4 regions of the Bradyrhizobium sp. UFLA05-125 genome follow, and region 1 is predicted to be linked to each of the others. Evidence: predicted binding sites of a transcription regulator. Region 1 holds the regulator's gene; each other region holds the start of a gene.

Evidence for each region. The regulator LexA, encoded in region 1, represses DNA repair genes until DNA is damaged. The targets are predictions, from matches to a motif close to TGTTCNNNNTGTGTTCNG.
Region 2: SO156_RS26425 (PA0069 family radical SAM protein) is a predicted target of LexA. The motif match lies at 2,016-2,033, and genes of this name have one in related genera.
Region 3: ruvC (crossover junction endodeoxyribonuclease RuvC) is a predicted target of LexA. The motif match lies at 1,852-1,869, and genes of this name have one in related genera.
Region 4: SO156_RS34980 (ATP-dependent Clp protease adaptor ClpS) is a predicted target of LexA. The motif match lies at 1,543-1,560, and genes of this name have one in related genera.

Annotation. Positions count from the first base shown of each region.
Region 1 is NZ_JBANBJ010000013.1:136,312-140,520, reverse strand. It holds gene SO156_RS15400 (ComEC/Rec2 family competence protein) at 1-672, shown strand, start outside; gene SO156_RS15395 (hypothetical protein) at 681-1,118, opposite strand; gene SO156_RS15390 (hypothetical protein) at 1,333-1,539, opposite strand; gene lexA (transcriptional repressor LexA) at 1,708-2,406, opposite strand; gene SO156_RS15380 (molybdopterin molybdotransferase MoeA) at 2,582-3,793, opposite strand; gene SO156_RS15375 (hypothetical protein) at 4,020-4,196, shown strand.
Region 2 is NZ_JBANBJ010000035.1:27,902-32,110, forward strand. It holds gene SO156_RS26420 (phosphoketolase family protein) at 1-1,838, opposite strand, end outside; gene SO156_RS26425 (PA0069 family radical SAM protein) at 2,055-3,218, shown strand; gene rnhB (ribonuclease HII) at 3,297-4,127, shown strand.
Region 3 is NZ_JBANBJ010000019.1:46,666-50,874, forward strand. It holds gene ruvB (Holliday junction branch migration DNA helicase RuvB) at 1-217, opposite strand, end outside; gene SO156_RS18810 (cytidine deaminase) at 214-633, opposite strand; gene ruvA (Holliday junction branch migration protein RuvA) at 680-1,297, opposite strand; gene ruvC (crossover junction endodeoxyribonuclease RuvC) at 1,294-1,821, opposite strand; gene SO156_RS18825 (YebC/PmpR family DNA-binding transcriptional regulator) at 2,037-2,783, opposite strand; gene SO156_RS18830 (methyl-accepting chemotaxis protein) at 2,994-4,209, shown strand, end outside.
Region 4 is NZ_JBANBJ010000062.1:34,643-38,851, reverse strand. It holds gene SO156_RS34985 (AAA family ATPase) at 1-332, opposite strand, end outside; gene SO156_RS34980 (ATP-dependent Clp protease adaptor ClpS) at 350-1,510, opposite strand; gene SO156_RS34975 (DHA2 family efflux MFS transporter permease subunit) at 1,615-3,234, opposite strand; gene SO156_RS34970 (HlyD family secretion protein) at 3,176-4,209, opposite strand, start outside.

The DNA.
Region 1 (4,209 bases):
ATCACCGCCTTCGGCGCCGGTCCGCTGATTGCCGCCAGCATCGGCCTCGTCGTGATGGGCCTGTTGCGGACGCCGCTGCGCTGGACGGGTGTCGTCGTGTTGGCGCTCGCGATCGGCTGGGCGCTGCATATGCGCCAGCCCGACATCCTGATCGCAGGCGACGGCCACAGCGTCGCGGTGCGCGGCAGGGACGGCCAACTGCACCTGATCCGAACCGGCAAGGACAATTTTCTCCTCAAGGAGTGGCTTGCGGCCGATGCCGATCCGCGCAGTGCGACGGATCCGTCGCTCGCCGACGGCGTCTCATGCGACGAGGCCGGCTGCGTGACACCGCTCGCCGATGGTCGCCTGGTCGCGCTCTCGCTGCGTGTCGATGCGCTGGCGGATGATTGCAGCCGCGCCGCGCTGGTGGTGACGGCGAAGCCGGCAGCAACCGATTGCACGGCGATGGTCGTGGATCGCGAGCGTCTGAAGACGCAAGGAGCGCTCGCGCTATCGCGCGAGGGCGACGGTTTCACGCTGCGAACGGTAAAAATAAGGGGCGCAAACCGCCCCTGGTCGCCGGCCGGGGCCGGCGATAGTGATTTCGAGCTCAGCCTCGCACCGCGGCCGGCTACTCCACGCAGCAAGGATGCTACGCCGTCGGAGGCCGACCTGCAGGCCGAGAATTGAAAGACGCGTCAGCCGATCGGCAGGCGTGTCGTAGGCGTCGTGGTGGTGTGCTGCTCGACGGCGGGCTGCTCAGTCTTCTCGCCGAGCGGCTGCGTTACCGGCAATTGCAGAACCGTGGCACGCTGTCCCTCGACGAGCTGCGTCACCAGTACGTAGTTGCCGTCGGGGAATTCGATCGCATCATGATGACGATCGGGAATGTGCGGATCGACCTTACCGAACTTGCCGACGCGGGAATTGACGGTGCGCGTCCAGATCCAGCGATTGTCGTAGCGGACGTTGTCGGCGAAGGCGAGCTCGGTGCCGGGCAGGAGGCAGACGGCAACCGAGAGATCACGCTCCGACGCAAATCCACGCGTCGAGGTGCCGCGGAAGGTTGTCGTGACGATCGTCTCGCCGACTTGAGCGGGGCGGGTCGCAACGGCATGTAGGCTGTAGTCACACATCGGAGTGCTCCTCATGCGAGATAGCAGGTCCGCGCCCCCCCGGAGGCGCAGGCCTCTATCAGAGTTGGAAGCCTTGGAGTGTATCGCTTTTGTGGGCAAATCTGCGGCCCGTCTGCGCGTCGCCCGATCACATTATCTTTCCCGGCACACCAGGAACAAAGCCTCGCGCCGCCAGTCTATCTTGGTTCACGCCATTCACTTACGCGAGCTTCCATCAGCGGCCGGCAGGAGCGGAGTACCCCGAATAGGGCCATCTCACCTGCGCCGCAGGTGCGATCGCATTGTTGGACTTGCGGAATGGCGCGCTGGTTGCCGCGTGCTCTGCCTTGCGGGCGCCATGCTGGTGTTGCGCTGCATCGCTCGCGGATGCCGATTCCGCGATCAAGGCTGCCGAGATTGCGCTCAAAATCATCTGCCGCATGGGTTTTGTCCTCTGCATCGTGCACAGCGCATTCGCGCCTGCCATGCTCGAGGATTAGCTTCGCGCAGGTGTGGGGATAATCACAATGGAAGCGAAAACACCATTTTGCCGGAGCGGACAATCCGTCCGCCCGCATCGTTGCGCAATAACCGGCAATCTGGCGGGCAATCAGTACTTCCGGTACAGCCCGATCAGCTTGCCCTGAATCTTCACCCGGTTCGGCGGCAGGATGCGCACCTCATAGGCGGTGTTGGCGGGCTCCAACGCGATTGACGCGCCGCGACGGCGGAAGCGCTTGAGCGTCGCTTCCTCATCGTCGATCAGCGCCACCACGATGTCGCCGGTGTCGGCGGTCTCGTTGCGCTGGATCAGCGCCATGTCGCCATCCAGGATGCCGGCGTCGACCATCGAATCGCCGCGCACTTCGAGCGCGTAGTGCTCGCCCGAGCCGAGCATGTCCGGAGGCACGCTGATGGTGTGGCTGCGGGTCTGCAATGCCTCGATCGGCGTGCCGGCTGCGATCCGTCCCATCACGGGCACGGCGACGGGGCGATCGCCGTCGTCGACGGGAGCGCTTACGCCCCGCACCTTGCCGAGATTGCCTTCGATGACGCTCGGCGTGAAGCCGCGGCGGCCGGCGCCCGCGGCCTGAAGCTCGGGCAGCTTGATGACCTCAATGGCGCGCGCGCGGTTGGGCAGGCGACGGATGAAGCCGCGCTCTTCCAGCGCAGTGATCAGCCGGTGGATGCCCGACTTCGAGCGAAGATCGAGCGCGTCCTTCATCTCATCGAAGGAGGGCGGCACGCCGCTTTCCTTGAGGCGCTCACTGATGAACCGCAGAAGCTCGTATTGTTTGCGCGTTAACATCTCGACCAAATCCCCCGGTTGATGTCGTTCGATTCCGAGACGCCAGATTCAGCAGAAGCCGCTAGATGCTCGAAACAAATCATGAACGGACACTATATGTTCGATATGTGTTCCGCAACCACTTAATTTTGGGTGAACGCAGCGAAGTTCGCGCTACACGTGAATCAGATCGCCCTCACAAGGGCAGCCGCAACACCTCGCAAGGCGTGCCTGCTTCAGCCTTCGGCGCGAACGGCGCGCGCACGAGAAGTGCCTGTGCCATAGCGAGATTCGCAAGCAGTGAGGAGTCCTGGTGGTTGACGGGAACGGCCACGAGCGTGCCGTCCTCGCGCTCCTCGAGCCGGGCGCGCAGATAATCCTCACGGACGTCGTTGGGCCCGACGTCGCGCCCGAGCACGGCGCGCTCGCGGCGGTGATGAACGCGAGAGCGGCCAGCAAGCGCGCGAATCAACGGCACCATGAACAGGAAGCCGCAGACATAGGACGAGACCGGATTGCCGGGCAGGCCGATCACCCGCATCGCGCCGAGACGGCCGTGCATCATCGGCTTGCCCGGCCGCATCGCGATCTTCCAGAACGCCATCTCGAAACCTTCGGCCTGAAGCGCCGGCCTCACCAGGTCGTGGTCGCCGACTGAGGCCCCGCCGGTCGTGATCAGGATGTCGGCGCCGCTCTCGCGGGCGCGGCGGATGCCGGCGCTGGTCGCCGCAACGGTATCGGCGGCAATGCCGAGATCGACCGTTTCGGCGCCCTCGGCCCGCGCCAGCGCGTGCAGGGCATAGCCGTTGGAAAAGACGATCTGGCCCGCGCCCGGCGTTGAGCCCGGCATCACGAGTTCGTCGCCGGTCGCGAGAATCGCGATCCTGGGCCGGCGACGGACGGCTAGCTGCGGATGGTTCATGCCGGCGGCGAGTGATAGGTCGCGTTCGGTGAGCCTTGCTCCTTCTCGCAGGAGCACGTCGCCTTCGCGGAAATCGACGCCGGCGGGACGGATGTGCCTTCCAACGATCGCGGCCTCCTTGACCGTGACGCGCCTGCCGTCAGCGACTGTGTCCTCCTGGATTACCACCGCGTCCGCGCCATCGGGCACTACGCCGCCCGTGAAGATCCGTACTGCCTGACCCGCACCGACCGTTCCCGCAAACGGTCGTCCTGCTGCGACCTCGCCGATCACGGTGAGCTCTGTGCCCACCTCTGCCGCATCGGCAGCGCGCACCGCATAGCCATCCATCGCCGACATCGCCTGCGGCGGCTGCGTGCGCCGCGCCGCGACGTCGCGCGCCAGCACGCGATGGTAGGCCGCATCGAGCGCAACCATCTCGTCGGCGACAGGCTCGACGCCCGCGAGCACCGCATCGAGCGCGTCGGAAACCGGCATCAGGGCCACGGGCTGAACTCCTGCTGGGCAAATCGTAAGGACAGGTCGCGTTGCGTTCTAGCCGAGTGCGGGCGTCGAGGCAAAAGGCGCGAACGCGAAGGTGGAGATGAAATGTCTTTCCAGCAGCAGGACGGCAGGATGCCCTTTGGGACAATATCGCCTCGTTCCGCTTCCGGCTCAGAATTGCTGCGCGCCCGCACGCAAGGCGCGTCGGGAGACGTCCGGGAGAACCCTGATGGCAGAGACTTCAAAGCTGTCGGTTGAGAAAGCGCTCGAGAAGCTGCGCGGCGATGAGCCGCCGAAGTCGCGGAGCGCAAAGCTCGATGAGGAGATCGAAGCGCTCAAGGAGAAGACCAGCCGCATGCGCGCGCAACGGCAGCGTCTCGATCGGCCCAAATCCAAGCGCAGTTGAGTGCGCTTACCTT
Region 2 (4,209 bases), on a different contig from region 1:
CAGGTCCAGATGCCGATGCCGGCATCGCAATGCGTCGCCGCATCCTGCATGGTGAGCCATTGCGGCGCGGGCTGCTTGCCGGCAACGATCACGTTGATGCGGTCATAGGTGCGCAGGCAGTGATCGGCGACCCACAGCAGCGTGTTGGCGTCGGGTGGGAAATAGACGCGGACGATGTCGGCCTTCTTGTTGGTGACGAGGTCGACGAAGCCGGGGTCCTGATGGCTGAAGCCGTTATGGTCCTGGCGCCAGACATGCGAGGTCAGGAGATAGTTGAGCGAGGCGATCGGCCGCCGCCAGGTCAGCTCGCGCGACACCTTCAGCCATTTGGCGTGCTGGTTGAACATCGAATCGACGATGTGGATGAAGGCTTCATAGCAGGAGAAGAAGCCGTGGCGTCCGGTGAGCAGATAGCCTTCGAGCCAGCCCTGGCAGAGATGCTCGCTCAAGACCTCCATGACACGGCCATCCTGGGCGAGGTGGACGTCATAAGGCTCGGTCGGCTCCATCCAGACCCGTTCGGTCGCCTCGAATACGGCGTCAAGCCGGTTTGACGCGGTTTCGTCCGGGCCCATGATGCGGAAGTTGCGGGCATCCGCATTCAGCCTGACGACGTCGCGCAGGAATTTGCCAAGCTCGCGCGTTGCCTCGGCGACCGTCTTGCCCGGCTGCTTCACCTCGACGGCAAAGTTGCGGAAATCGGGCAGCTTGAGCTCGCGCTTCAGCAGTCCGCCATTGCCGTGCGGATTTGCGCCCATGCGGCGGTCGCCGGTGGGGGCGAGGGCCTGCAATTCGGGAACAAGCGTGCCGTGGGGGTCGAACAGCTCCTCCGGCGCGTAGCTCTTCATCCAGGCTTCGAGCACTTTCAGATGCGCCGGATTTTCGCGGCAATTGGCAACCGGCACCTGGTGGGCACGCCAAAAGCCCTCGACCTTCAGCCCGTCGACCTCCTTTGGTCCGGTCCAGCCCTTCGGTGAGCGCAGCACGATCATCGGCCAGCGCGGCCGCTCGATCGCGGTCCTTGTTTCGCGCGCATGCTGCTGAATCGAGCGGATGCTCGCCAGCGCCACGTCGAGCGCGTCCGCCATGATCCTGTGCATCGTTTTGGGATCATCACCCTCGACGAACAGCGGCTCGTGGCCTAGCCCACGGAAGAGATCGCGGATCTCCCCGTCGCGCATCCGCCCGAGCACGGTGGGGTTGGCGATCTTGTAGCCGTTGAGATGCAGGATCGGCAGCACCGCACCGTCATGCGCAGGATTCAAAAACTTGTTCGAATGCCAGGACGCCGCAAGCGGCCCTGTCTCGGCCTCGCCGTCACCGACGACGCAGGCGACGATCAGGTCGGGATTGTCGAGCGCGGCGCCATAGGCGTGGACCAGCGCGTAGCCGAGCTCGCCGCCTTCATGGATCGAGCCCGGCGTCTCCGGCGCCGCGTGGCTCGGAATGCCACCGGGGAAGGAGAACTGCCTGAACAGCTTGCGCAATCCGTCCGCATCGCGCCCGATGTCTGGATAGATCTCGCTATAGCTGCCTTCGAGATAGGTATTGGCGACCATGCCCGGGCCGCCATGGCCGGGGCCGCAGATATAGAGGACGCTGAGATCGAGCGTGCGGATCGCGCGGTTCAGATGGGCATAGATGAAGTTCAGCCCCGGCGTCGTCCCCCAATGGCCGAGCAGGCGCGGCTTGATGTGCTCGGGGCGGAGCGGCTCGCGCAGCAGCGGATTGTCCAAAAGGTAGATTTGTCCGACGGATAAGTAGTTGGCGGCGCGCCAGTAGCGATCGAGCAGGTCGAGGTCGCCTCCGCTGGCGCGCGCTTGTTGTTGGCTTGTCATGATGGGCTGCCCTTGTTGCGACGACCGTCACCAACCCGGTTCCCGGGCGATCGATCCCGTTTCTACCGGCGGCATCAAACGGCAACGCGGCCGGCAACCCTTGAGCGAGGTCAAAATTCGGTGCGCTAAGTTTGGGCGGCTACTTTGCATGGGGTTGTTTTGCGGCTTTTACGTTCTTGTTCTTGATTTGTTCCGATCGCGTGCTATCTTGGTTTCATGAGTCGAGCATCCTCTCATGCCCTCAAGCACCCGCCGGTCACGGCGCCCTCCGAGCCGGCGGGTGCGCCTTCCGCGTTTCCTGAGCTTGCCGTCGCGATCGACCGCGAACGCAGGCGCGGGCGCGGCGCCCAGTCCAACGCCAGCGGCCGTTATGAGGCCGAGGCGCGCGTCGCCTTCGATGACGGCTGGCAGAGCCTCGAGGAACTGCCGCCGTTCAAGACCACCGTGGCCGTCGACAACTCGCGCAAGGTAATCACCCGGAACGACTCCCCCGACATCGGCTTTGACCGTTCCATCAATCCCTACCGCGGCTGCGAGCACGGTTGCGTCTATTGCTTCGCGCGGCCGACCCACGCCTATCTCGGGCTCTCGCCTGGGCTCGACTTCGAGTCAAAACTGTTCGCCAAGCCCGAGGCGCCGGCGCTGCTCGAGAAGGAACTTGCCGCGACCGGCTATGAGCCGCGGATGATCGCTATCGGCACCAACACTGATCCCTATCAGCCGATCGAGCGTGAGCGCAAAATCATGCGCGGCATCCTGGAGGTGCTGGAGCGCGCCGGCCATCCCGTCGGCATCGTCACCAAATCGGCGCTGGTGACGCGCGACATCGATATCCTCTCGCGCATGGCCAAGCGCAACCTCGCCAAGGTTGCGATCTCGGTGACCACGCTCGATCCGAAGCTGGCGCGCACCATGGAGCCGCGCGCCTCCACGCCGCCCAAGCGTCTGGAGGTGCTGAAGCAGCTTACGGAGGCCGGTATCCCGACGACCGTGATGGTCGCTCCCGTGATCCCTGCGCTGAACGATTCCGAGATCGAACGCATCCTGGATGCGGCCGCGCATGCCGGCGTCAAGGAAGCTTCCTATGTGCTGCTGCGGCTGCCGCTCGAGGTCCGCGACCTCTTCCGTGAATGGCTGATGGCGAACTACCCGGATCGCTACCGCCACGTCTTCACCCTGATCCGCGACATGCGCGGCGGTCGCGACTACGACTCGAAATGGGGCGAGCGGATGAAGGGCACCGGTCCAATGGCCTGGACCATCGGTCGCCGCTTCGAGATAGCCTGCGAGCGGCTAGGTCTGAACAAGCGCAGGTCGAAGCTGACCACCGATCACTTCGCCAAGCCGAAGCGCGGCGGCGAACAGCTCAGTCTGTTCTGACTCAGGCGGGTCTGAATAACGGGAATATCCGAGGTTCCCGGTTGCGCAGGCCGGACCTGCGTGCGCACGATCGCGGCCATGATTCGGGACAAGTCCGCCAGCAAGCCGGCCAGGAAGGCCGCGAAGAAAGAGCCCAAAGCGGCCGCGAAGGAACCTAAGGGCGCCGAAAAGGCCGCCAAGGGTATCATCGCCGTCGCGCCGCCGAGCTTTCGCCGCGAGCGCGCGTTGATCAAGCGCGGCGTCTGGCCGGTTGCCGGTTGCGACGAGGCGGGACGGGGGCCGCTGGCCGGGCCTGTGGTGGCGGCCGCCGTGATCCTCGACCCAAACCGGATCCCGCGAGGCATTGACGATTCCAAGCGCCTGACGGCCGAGGAGCGCGAAAAGCTGTTCGACAAGATCTGCGCAACCGCGCAGGTCTCGGTCGCCGTCGCCTCGCCGGCGCGTATCGACCGCGACAATATACTGCGCGCCTCGCTCTGGGCGCTGAAGCGCGCGGTGGTGGCGCTGCCAGAGTCGCCCCGCCACGTCTTCGTCGACGGTCGCGACAGGCTCGATACGGCCTGCGACTGCGAGGCCGTGATCGGCGGGGATGGCCTGGTGCTCTCGATCGCTGCCGCCTCGATCATTGCCAAGGTGACGCGCGACCGGCTGATGTGCGCACTGGCGGCGGATTGTCCGGGCTACGGTTTCGAGCAGCACAAGGGCTACGCCGTACCGGAACACCTGGACGCGCTCGACCGCCTCGGTCCCTCGATCCACCACCGCAGCTTCTTCGCCCCCGTCGTCGCGGCGCGCGAGAAGCACATGCCCTGGACGGTCGAACCGAGGCGCGACCTGTTCACGGCCGTGGATGAGGCGGTTGTGCAGGTTGAGGCAGAGATACAGGTCGACGTTTCGGCCAATCTCTAGCGGCGGGTTTCACCTCTATCCGTAAGAACGGGGAGAGGGAGACGAGTTGGTTGCCACGGCGCGCAGCGCGCTTTATCAGACA
Region 3 (4,209 bases), on a different contig from region 1:
TCTGCGCCAGCGTGGTCTTGCCGAGACCGGGGGGACCGACGAACAGTACGTGATCCAGCGCCTCGCCGCGCTTGCGCGCCGCGTCGATGAAGATGGACAGATTCTTGCGCGCCTGCTGCTGGCCGACGAATTCGGTCAGCGATTGCGGGCGCAGCGCGGTATCGCCGACATCGTCGCTGCGGCGCTCGGGCGTGACGATGCGGGAGGGGGTGTTCACTCGTTGCCTCGCCGGTACTTGTTCGGCAACAGCTCGCCGATGCTCGCGACCTTCGGCTCGCGGCCGTTGTCGGGAACGATGACCCGCGCCTTGGCGTCGTAGTCATGGATCAACTCGCGGCAGATGCCGCAGGGTGAGACGACGGCGATGTCGCCGGGCTCGCCGGGCTTCGGATGACGCACGGCGACGATGGTCTCGATGCCGCGGTCACCAGTCTCGGTGATGGCACGTCCGATCGCGATCGCCTCGGCGCAGACGGCGATGCGGCCGATATAGGCATCGATGTTCACGCCGGTGACGATGCGGCCGTCGCGCGTGCGCATCGCCGCCCCCACCTCCTGCCAGTCGTTGCGATAACGTTGGCTGATCGCCGCGGTCGCAGCGGCGATGAGTTCCTTGTCTTCTTTGCTCAGCATGGCGGAAAATGCGTTCCTTCGTCAGTCAGCGGCCGCGCAGGATAGTCTATTTCGACAATTCTTTCAGACCCAGGCGAATGAGCTGCGCGGTTTCCGCATTCTCGCCGGCATTGCGTGACGCCGTGGCAATGGCAGCCGCCGCCTGCGGCTGGCCGTAGCCGAGATTGACCAGCGCTGAGATCGCGTCCGCAACGGGGCGCGGGGCGCGTTGGTCGTCGACGGCGCCGGCAAGATGAACGACCGCCGGGTCGACATTGGCGAAGGCCGGCGCCTTATCCTTTAGTTCAGTGACTATGCGCTCGGCGACCTTGGGGCCGACGCCCGGCGTGCGCGACACCGCGGCCTTGTCGCGCAGTGCGATCGCATTCGCTAGGTCAGGCGGCGACAGTGTGCCGAGCACGGCAAGGGCAACCTTGGCTCCGACGCCCTGCACGGTCTGAAGCAGGCGAAACCATTCGCGCTCCTGGTCGGTGCGGAAGCCGAACAGCTTGATCTGATCCTCTCGGACGTAGGTTTCGATCGACAGCACGGCAGCTTCGCCGGGTGAGGGCAGATGCTGCAGCGTGCGCGTTGAGCAATGCACCTGGTAGCCGACGCCGCCGACGTCGAGGATCACGAAATCCTCGCCATAGGAATCGATCAGGCCTTTGAGCTTGCCGATCATATGCCCACCACCTTCAGCCGCAGGGCGGCGCTTTGGCGATGATGGGCGTGGGTGATGGCGATGGCGAGAGCGTCGGCGGCATCAGAGGACGGCGGCTCGGCCTTGGGCAAGAGGATCTTCAGCATCACTGCGATCTGGTTCTTGTCGGCGTGACCGGCACCGACCACGGTCTTCTTGACCTGGTTTGGCGCGTATTCGGCCACCGTGATGCCGAACATCGCGGGCGCCAGCATGGCGACGCCGCGAGCCTGGCCGAGCTTCAACGTCGCGACGCCGTCCTTGTTGACGAAGGTCTGCTCGACCGCGGCTTCCATCGGCTTGTGATGCGAGAGCACGGCAGCCAGCCCCTCATGGATCGCCAGCAGCCGGCTCGACAGCGGCGCCCCCTCCGGCGGTTCCACCGAGCCGCAGGCGAGATAGACGAGGCGATTGCCCTCGGCCTCGATCACGCCCCAACCGGTGCGGCGCAGGCCTGGGTCGATGCCGATGATGCGGACGGGATGGCGAATCGGAAGCGCGGTCATGGGCCAGTGATAGCCGCTGGCCGGAGGGAGGGAAACAGAAACGGAACGAAAGTCCCCTGGGGAAGTGCGAGGTCTCGTGCCCCGGGCGCAGCAAATTGCGAAGCAGTGCGCTGCTGAACCGGGGCCCATGCCGCCGCCCGCAATCGAGGCGCCGTGGGTCCGGCTCTGCGGCGCACCGCTTCGCGCTGCGCCGCGTCCGGGACACGAGCGCGGCCTCAGCCACCGATCTTCGCGATCAGCGCGTCTGACACCTCGAAATTGGCGTAGACGTTCTGGACGTCGTCGTGCTCGTTGAGCAGGTCCATCAGCTTGAGCAGCTTCTCGCCGGTCTCGTCGTCGACGGCCACCGTGTTCTGCGGCTTCCAGATCAGCGCGGCCTTGCGCGGCTCGCCGAACTTCGCCTCGAGCGCCTTGGCCACATCGCGGTAGCTCTCGGTCGAGGCGTAGATCTCATGGCCGTTCTCGCCCGAGATGACGTCGTCGGCGCCGGCCTCGATCGCGGCATCGAGCACTGCATCGTCGGAAGCGACGCTGCGGTCATATTCGATGATGCCGGTGCGGTCGAACATGAAGGACACCGAGCCGGTTTCGCCGAGATTGCCGCCGGATTTGGTGAAGAAGGAGCGGATGTCGGAGGCCGCGCGGTTGCGATTGTCGGTCAGCGCCTCGACGATGACTGCGACGCCGCCGGGGCCATAGCCCTCGTAGCGGATCTCGTCATAGTTCTCACCGTCACTGCCGAGCGCCTTCTTGATGGCGCGCTCGATATTGTCCTTCGGCATGTTCTCCTGGCGCGCCGCGATCACGGCCGCGCGCAGGCGCGGATTCATGTTGGGATCGGGCGTGCCGAGCTTGGCCGCGACGGTGATTTCGCGGGCCAGCTTGCCGAAGAGCTTCGACTTCTGCGCATCCTGCCGCCCCTTGCGGTGCATGATGTTCTTGAATTGGGAATGTCCGGCCATGCGTGGTCTCTGAGGAATCGTCAGCCAAGGTAAGGGGCAAGATAAGGGATCGAAGCGCGGGCCTTATAGGCCGCGAGCCCCCCGGAATGAAAGAGCATACTTGAAGGTAATATCGTAGGGCCAGATGCCTCGCCATAGGCACTTGTTAACCCTGACTTCATTTCGGGATGTGAAAATATCCTCATCCCGTCCCCCGACAAGAGTGACCTGATGGCCTTCGGACTACTTCGGAAACGTCGGCCGGAACAGGCCGCGCACGCGGCTCTCCCGCAGGCGGCCCAAGCCGTCGCCGAGCCCGTTGCCGCACCGGAGGGCGATTCAGCCAGGGAAATTCTCGAGCTCCTGGAACTCGAGCTCGGCGCGATGATCCGCCAGCTCGAGCGCGCCGCCCAATCGGTCGCCGGCGGGGCGGAAGCGACCGCCAACACGCTCGCGACCATCCGCCAGCGCACCGACGCGCTCACGGGGCGCAGCAGCGCCGCGCAATCGACCGCGACCACCTTTGCCAGCGCGGCCGAGAAATTCACCCAGTCGGCGCAGGGCATCGGCGCGCAGGTCCGCGAGGCCGGCAAGCTCGCCGATGCTGCCAGCGCCGCCGCACAAGAGGCCCGCGCCAATGTCGACCGCCTTCGCGAATCCTCGGCCGCGATCGGCAACGTCGTCAACCTGATCGCGCAGATCGCGCGCCAGACCACGCTGCTCGCGCTGAACTCGACCATCGAGGCGGCGCGCGCCGGCGCGGCCGGAAAAGGCTTTGCCGTCGTTGCGACCGAGGTGAAGGCGCTCGCGGTGCAGACCCAGGGCGCGACCGAGGAGATCACCAGGAAGATCGAGGCGCTGCAAAAGGACGCGGCAGGCTCGGCGGAAGCCGTGCATCGCATCTCGCAGGCAATCGAGGCGATCCGCCCAGTGTTCGACACCGTCAATGGTGCGGTCGCCGAGCAGACCGCGACCACCAGCGAGGTCTCTGGCAACGCCGCGACCGCATCCCAATTCATCATATCCGTGGGCGACAGCGCCGCCGAGATCGATGCCGCCACCAAGGCGGCGGAAGCGCATGGCGAAAGCGTCTCCAGCGCCGGCAAGGCGGTCACGACGTTCGCGCAGAAGCTGAAATCGCGCTGCGCGGTGCTGCTCAGGCAGAGCGACGGCGACGCCCGCCGCAAGACCGAGCGGCTGCCCTGCCATCTCAAGCTCGAGATCAAGGGCGGCCGCGCGACGATGCCGGTCTACGAGATTGCGATGGACGGCGTCCTGATCGGCGGCGCGGATGCCGCGAGGCTTTCAGTGCACGAGACCATCGATGGCCTGCTCCATGATATCGGCGCCTGCCGCCTGCGCATCGCCGAGCAGTCCAAGGCCGGCGCGCGGGCGCAGTTCGTCTCGCCGCATGCCGAGCTGCGCGAAAAGATCGAGGACAAGCTCT
Region 4 (4,209 bases), on a different contig from region 1:
GCGTCATCGAGCGGCAGCCCCTTGCCGTAGAGCCGTACCAGCTTGCTGCGGCCGAGCTCGTTGGGGAGAGGCACTTCGATGGCCTGGTCGATCCGGCCGGGCCGGCCGGCGAGCGCATCTTCGAGGTCCCCCGGCCGGTTGGTGGTCAGGACGAAGAGGATGTCTGCGTCCTCCTTCAGCCTGTCCATCTCGTTGAGCAGCCTGTTCAGAAGGGGCTCCTCGCATGGCCCCATGTCATCGCGGTCGCGGGCGATGAGATCGACATCCTCGATCACCACCATCGAGGGCTGAAGCAGCCGCGCCAGGCTCATATAGGCGCCGAGAAGGCCCATTTGCTCGGCGGTGATGATCAGGGTCGTATGGCGGGCAAATGCGCCGCGAGATACCGGATCGTGTGCGTCTTGCCGGTGCCTGGCGGGCCGTACAGCAAAATGCCCTTGCGCGTCGACTGACCGAGCCTGCGCAATTGATCGCGGGTCCCGACGAATCTCAGGACGTTGCGATCGAGCAGCCGCAAGGTCTGCTCCGGCAGGATCACCTCGTCGCGTGCGACCGGCGGCAGGCGGTGTACGGTGATGCCGCGCGAGAGGCCGCGATAATCTCGGTCGGCGTCGAGCGAGAGAATCTTGCCGCGATAGGTGCGCGCGGTCTGCACAGCCTGCTCCAGCTCGCCGAAGCATCGCTGGACGAGGGCCGCGCCCGCGGCGCCAGAGGGCACGGCGAGTTCGATCCGGATTCCGGACTCGCGGCTGAACTCGCGATGCGCACAGAGCAGCACGGCGTAGCGGAGATCACCCTGCGCGCACAGCCACAGCCCGTTGTCGAGGCACTTGGCGGGGTTCTTCTCGCCAATATCGACATCGAAATACTGGAGCGGTGCGATCGCCTGCGCATTGCGGCCTTCGCGCAGAAGCCGCGCAATCGACAGCGTTTCGTAGCGTTGCTCGTCATTGATGCCGAACAGCCGGACGGCGGAAGCGAACAGGCGGTCGATGCCCGCCTGGACGTCTGCGCGCATGTGTCCCGGAAACTGGCGAACCGTGGTCACGAGCTTGCTGCGTGGAACGCCGGCAAAATGCCGGTCCAGAACCTCGCAGGCATATTCGAACTCCTCTTCCTTCGGCTCCTCGCCGGAGTTACCTGCGGCACGCATGCAGTCGCTGCACAGCCAGATCGTCCGGCCCCCGAGTCGCACGTCGGTCTGCGCCTCGGGCTTGCCGCAAAGCTCGCAGGTCGTCTTGACCGGTTCGAGTGTGATCCGCAGGCCGTGACCTGCAAATTGAATGTGCTGCAGCGCGGATTTGAGCAGTGCGTCGGCGACGGACCGCGGGTAGGGACCGCTACCGGCCTTTTCCTCCTGCTCGATCCTGGTGATCAGCGCGACCGCCTCGCGCTCGGACTTACCGAAAACCCGCCGCAGCAATTCGATCACGAATTCGTCTGGCGTATCTTCGTCATCATGAATCACGAGCTGGGCCGGCCCGCCATCGCCGTGCATATCACTCATCATGAAATGAACTCCTGATACAACCTGTACTTGAATGGAACAAAGGAAGAACACAAAAAAAGACGGCCGTCAAGCGTGACGGCCGCTCAAAAATAAGTGGTCGAGGCTTAGTGCGCCGGGCCGCCCGCCGCCTTCACGCTCCGCGTCAGCAGCACGGCCAGCGCGGCCAGCACCAGCATCACGCCGATCACGGCAAAGGTGTCGGAAAAGCCCATTACCAGCGCCTGGCGCTTCACCAGCTTGCCGAGCGCGATGACGGCCTGCTCGTGCGCGGCGTTGGGATCCGGCACGCCATGGGCGACGAAATAGTTCGTGAGCTGCGCGATGCGGCTGCGGACCTCCTCGCGGCCGAGCGTCACGGATTGGCCGATGATGTTGGAATGAAATTGCTCGCGCTTGGTAACGATGGTCGCGAGCACGGCGGTGCCGATCGCGCCGCCGAGATTGCGCATCATGTTGGAGATACCGGAGGCGGCGGCCGCATCCTGCGGTGCGACGCTACCGAGGCTGAGCGCTGAGAGCGGCGCCAGCGTCAGTGCCTGACCGACCGCGCGCACGACGTTGGGCGCGAGGAACTGATCGCCCGCATAATCGAGCGACATCATGATGTTCATGAAGGAGCTCGTGGCGAACAATAGCAGGCCGACGGTCGCGATATAGCGGGCGTCGAAGCGCTGCATCAGCTTCGGCACCAGGGGGATCAGGAGAAGCTGCGGCAGGCCGGTCCAGGCCAGCACGTTGCCGATCTGCTCGGCATTGTAGCCTTGCACCTGGCCGAGATAGGCGGGCAGCAGGTAGACCGAGCCGAACAGGGCGAAGCCGAGGAAGACCGAGGCGATCGTGCCGATGCCGAAATTCCATTGCGTCAATAGCCGCAGGCGCAACAGTGGCTTTTCCACGACCAGCTCATTGTAGATGAACAGTGCGAGGCTGACGGCCGCGACAATGGCAAGCCGCACGATGAGGGGCGAGCCGAACCAGTCGTCCTTGTTGCCTTCCTCGAGCACGGCCTGGAGCGAGGCCAGGCCGACCGCCATGGTGGCGATGCCGAACCAGTCGCCTTCGCGCAGCAGGCCTAGCTGAAGCGGCTGGCGCTCCAGCGCGAAGAACAGCGTCGCGACCATGACCGCGGTCGGCACGACGTTGACGAAGAAGATGGTCTGCCAGCCGTAATTCTCGGTGAGATAGCCGCCGATGGTCGGGCCGATCGCGGGCGCAAAGGTCACCGCGAGTGAGAACATCGCGAGCCCGATCGGCTGCTGGCCCTTCGGCAGCTTGGTGAAGACCAGCGTGAACGCCATCGGGATCAGGACGCCGCCGAAAAAGCCCTGCAAGCCGCGCATCGCGATCATCGAGGGCAGGTCGTGGGTGAAAGCACAGGCGACCGAGAATGCCGCAAACAGCGTCGCAAAGCTCAGGATGATGTTACGGAACGAGAACACGCGCGACAGATAGTCGGTGAGCGGGATGACGATGATCTCGCCGATCAGATAGGACGTCGAGATCCAGGAGCCGTTGTCGACACCGGTGCCGATGCCGCCCTCGATATTGAGCAGCGAGGCGTTGGTGATCTGGATGTTCAGGATCGCCATGAAGGCGCCGATCATCGCCGCGAAGACGGCGATCCAGATCGTGGCGCTGGCGCGGTTCGGATCGGCGACGATGCGATCAGGCGTCGCGGCCGGAATCGAGCGTGCGGGTGCTGGGATTGCGAGGCTGTTGGACATGGCGCGACCCTCCGGAGGTCTGGTTTGCCTTAGTCTGGGTTGCCTTGGGTGCAGTCGCTGCCAGCGCGGCGGGAGCGCTGGAACGCGTCGCAATCGTCGGGATCACGGACATGCCCGGACGCAGCGCGAACGACGGCGCGCTCTCGGCATCGAGCGCGATCCTGACGGGGATCCGCTGAACCACCTTGGTGAAGTTGCCGGTGGCGTTGTCGGGCGGCAGCAGCGCGAACTCCTGACCGCTCGCGGGCGCGATCGAATCGACGTGCCCGTGCACGACCTGGCCCGGGAACATGTCGACCTCGATGTCGACCGTCTGGCCGGCATGCACGTTGGTGAGCTGGGTCTCCTTGAAGTTGGCGACCACATAGGCGCCGTCGGCAGGCACGATCGACATCAACTGCGTGCCGGCCTGAACGAACTGGCCGACGCGAAGGGTGCGGTTGCCGACCACGCCACCGATCGGGGAGACGATCGTCGTGTAGCCGAGATTGAGCTCGGCCTGGTGCTGCACGGCTTCCGCGCGGGCGAGAGCGGCCGTGGCCTGCACGATCTCGGCTTTCAACAGATCGACCTGCTTGAGGGCGGAGGCGAGATTGGCGGTGTCGCGCTGGATCGTCGCGTCCGCGCTGGCGTCGCGCGCCTGCGCCTGCTGCGCATTCTGCACGCTGCCGAAGCCTGTCGCGGCGAGGCCCGTGTAGCGCTTGTTCTCCTGGCTTGCGAAGGTCTTGGTTGCGGTGTCGACGTCGATCGTCGCCCTGGCGGCCGAGATCACCGCCTGCTGAACCTCGAGCTGCGCCTCCTTGCTCGTGATGGTGGCACTCGCGGCCGCAACGTCGGCGCCGGCCTGGTCGAGCGCGACCTTGAAGTCGCGGTCGTCGATCCGGGCCAGCACCTGGCCCGCCTTCACATGCTCGTTATCGGCGACCTGCACCTGGACGAGGTAGCCGCTGACCTTCGGTGCGATGGTGGTGTTGT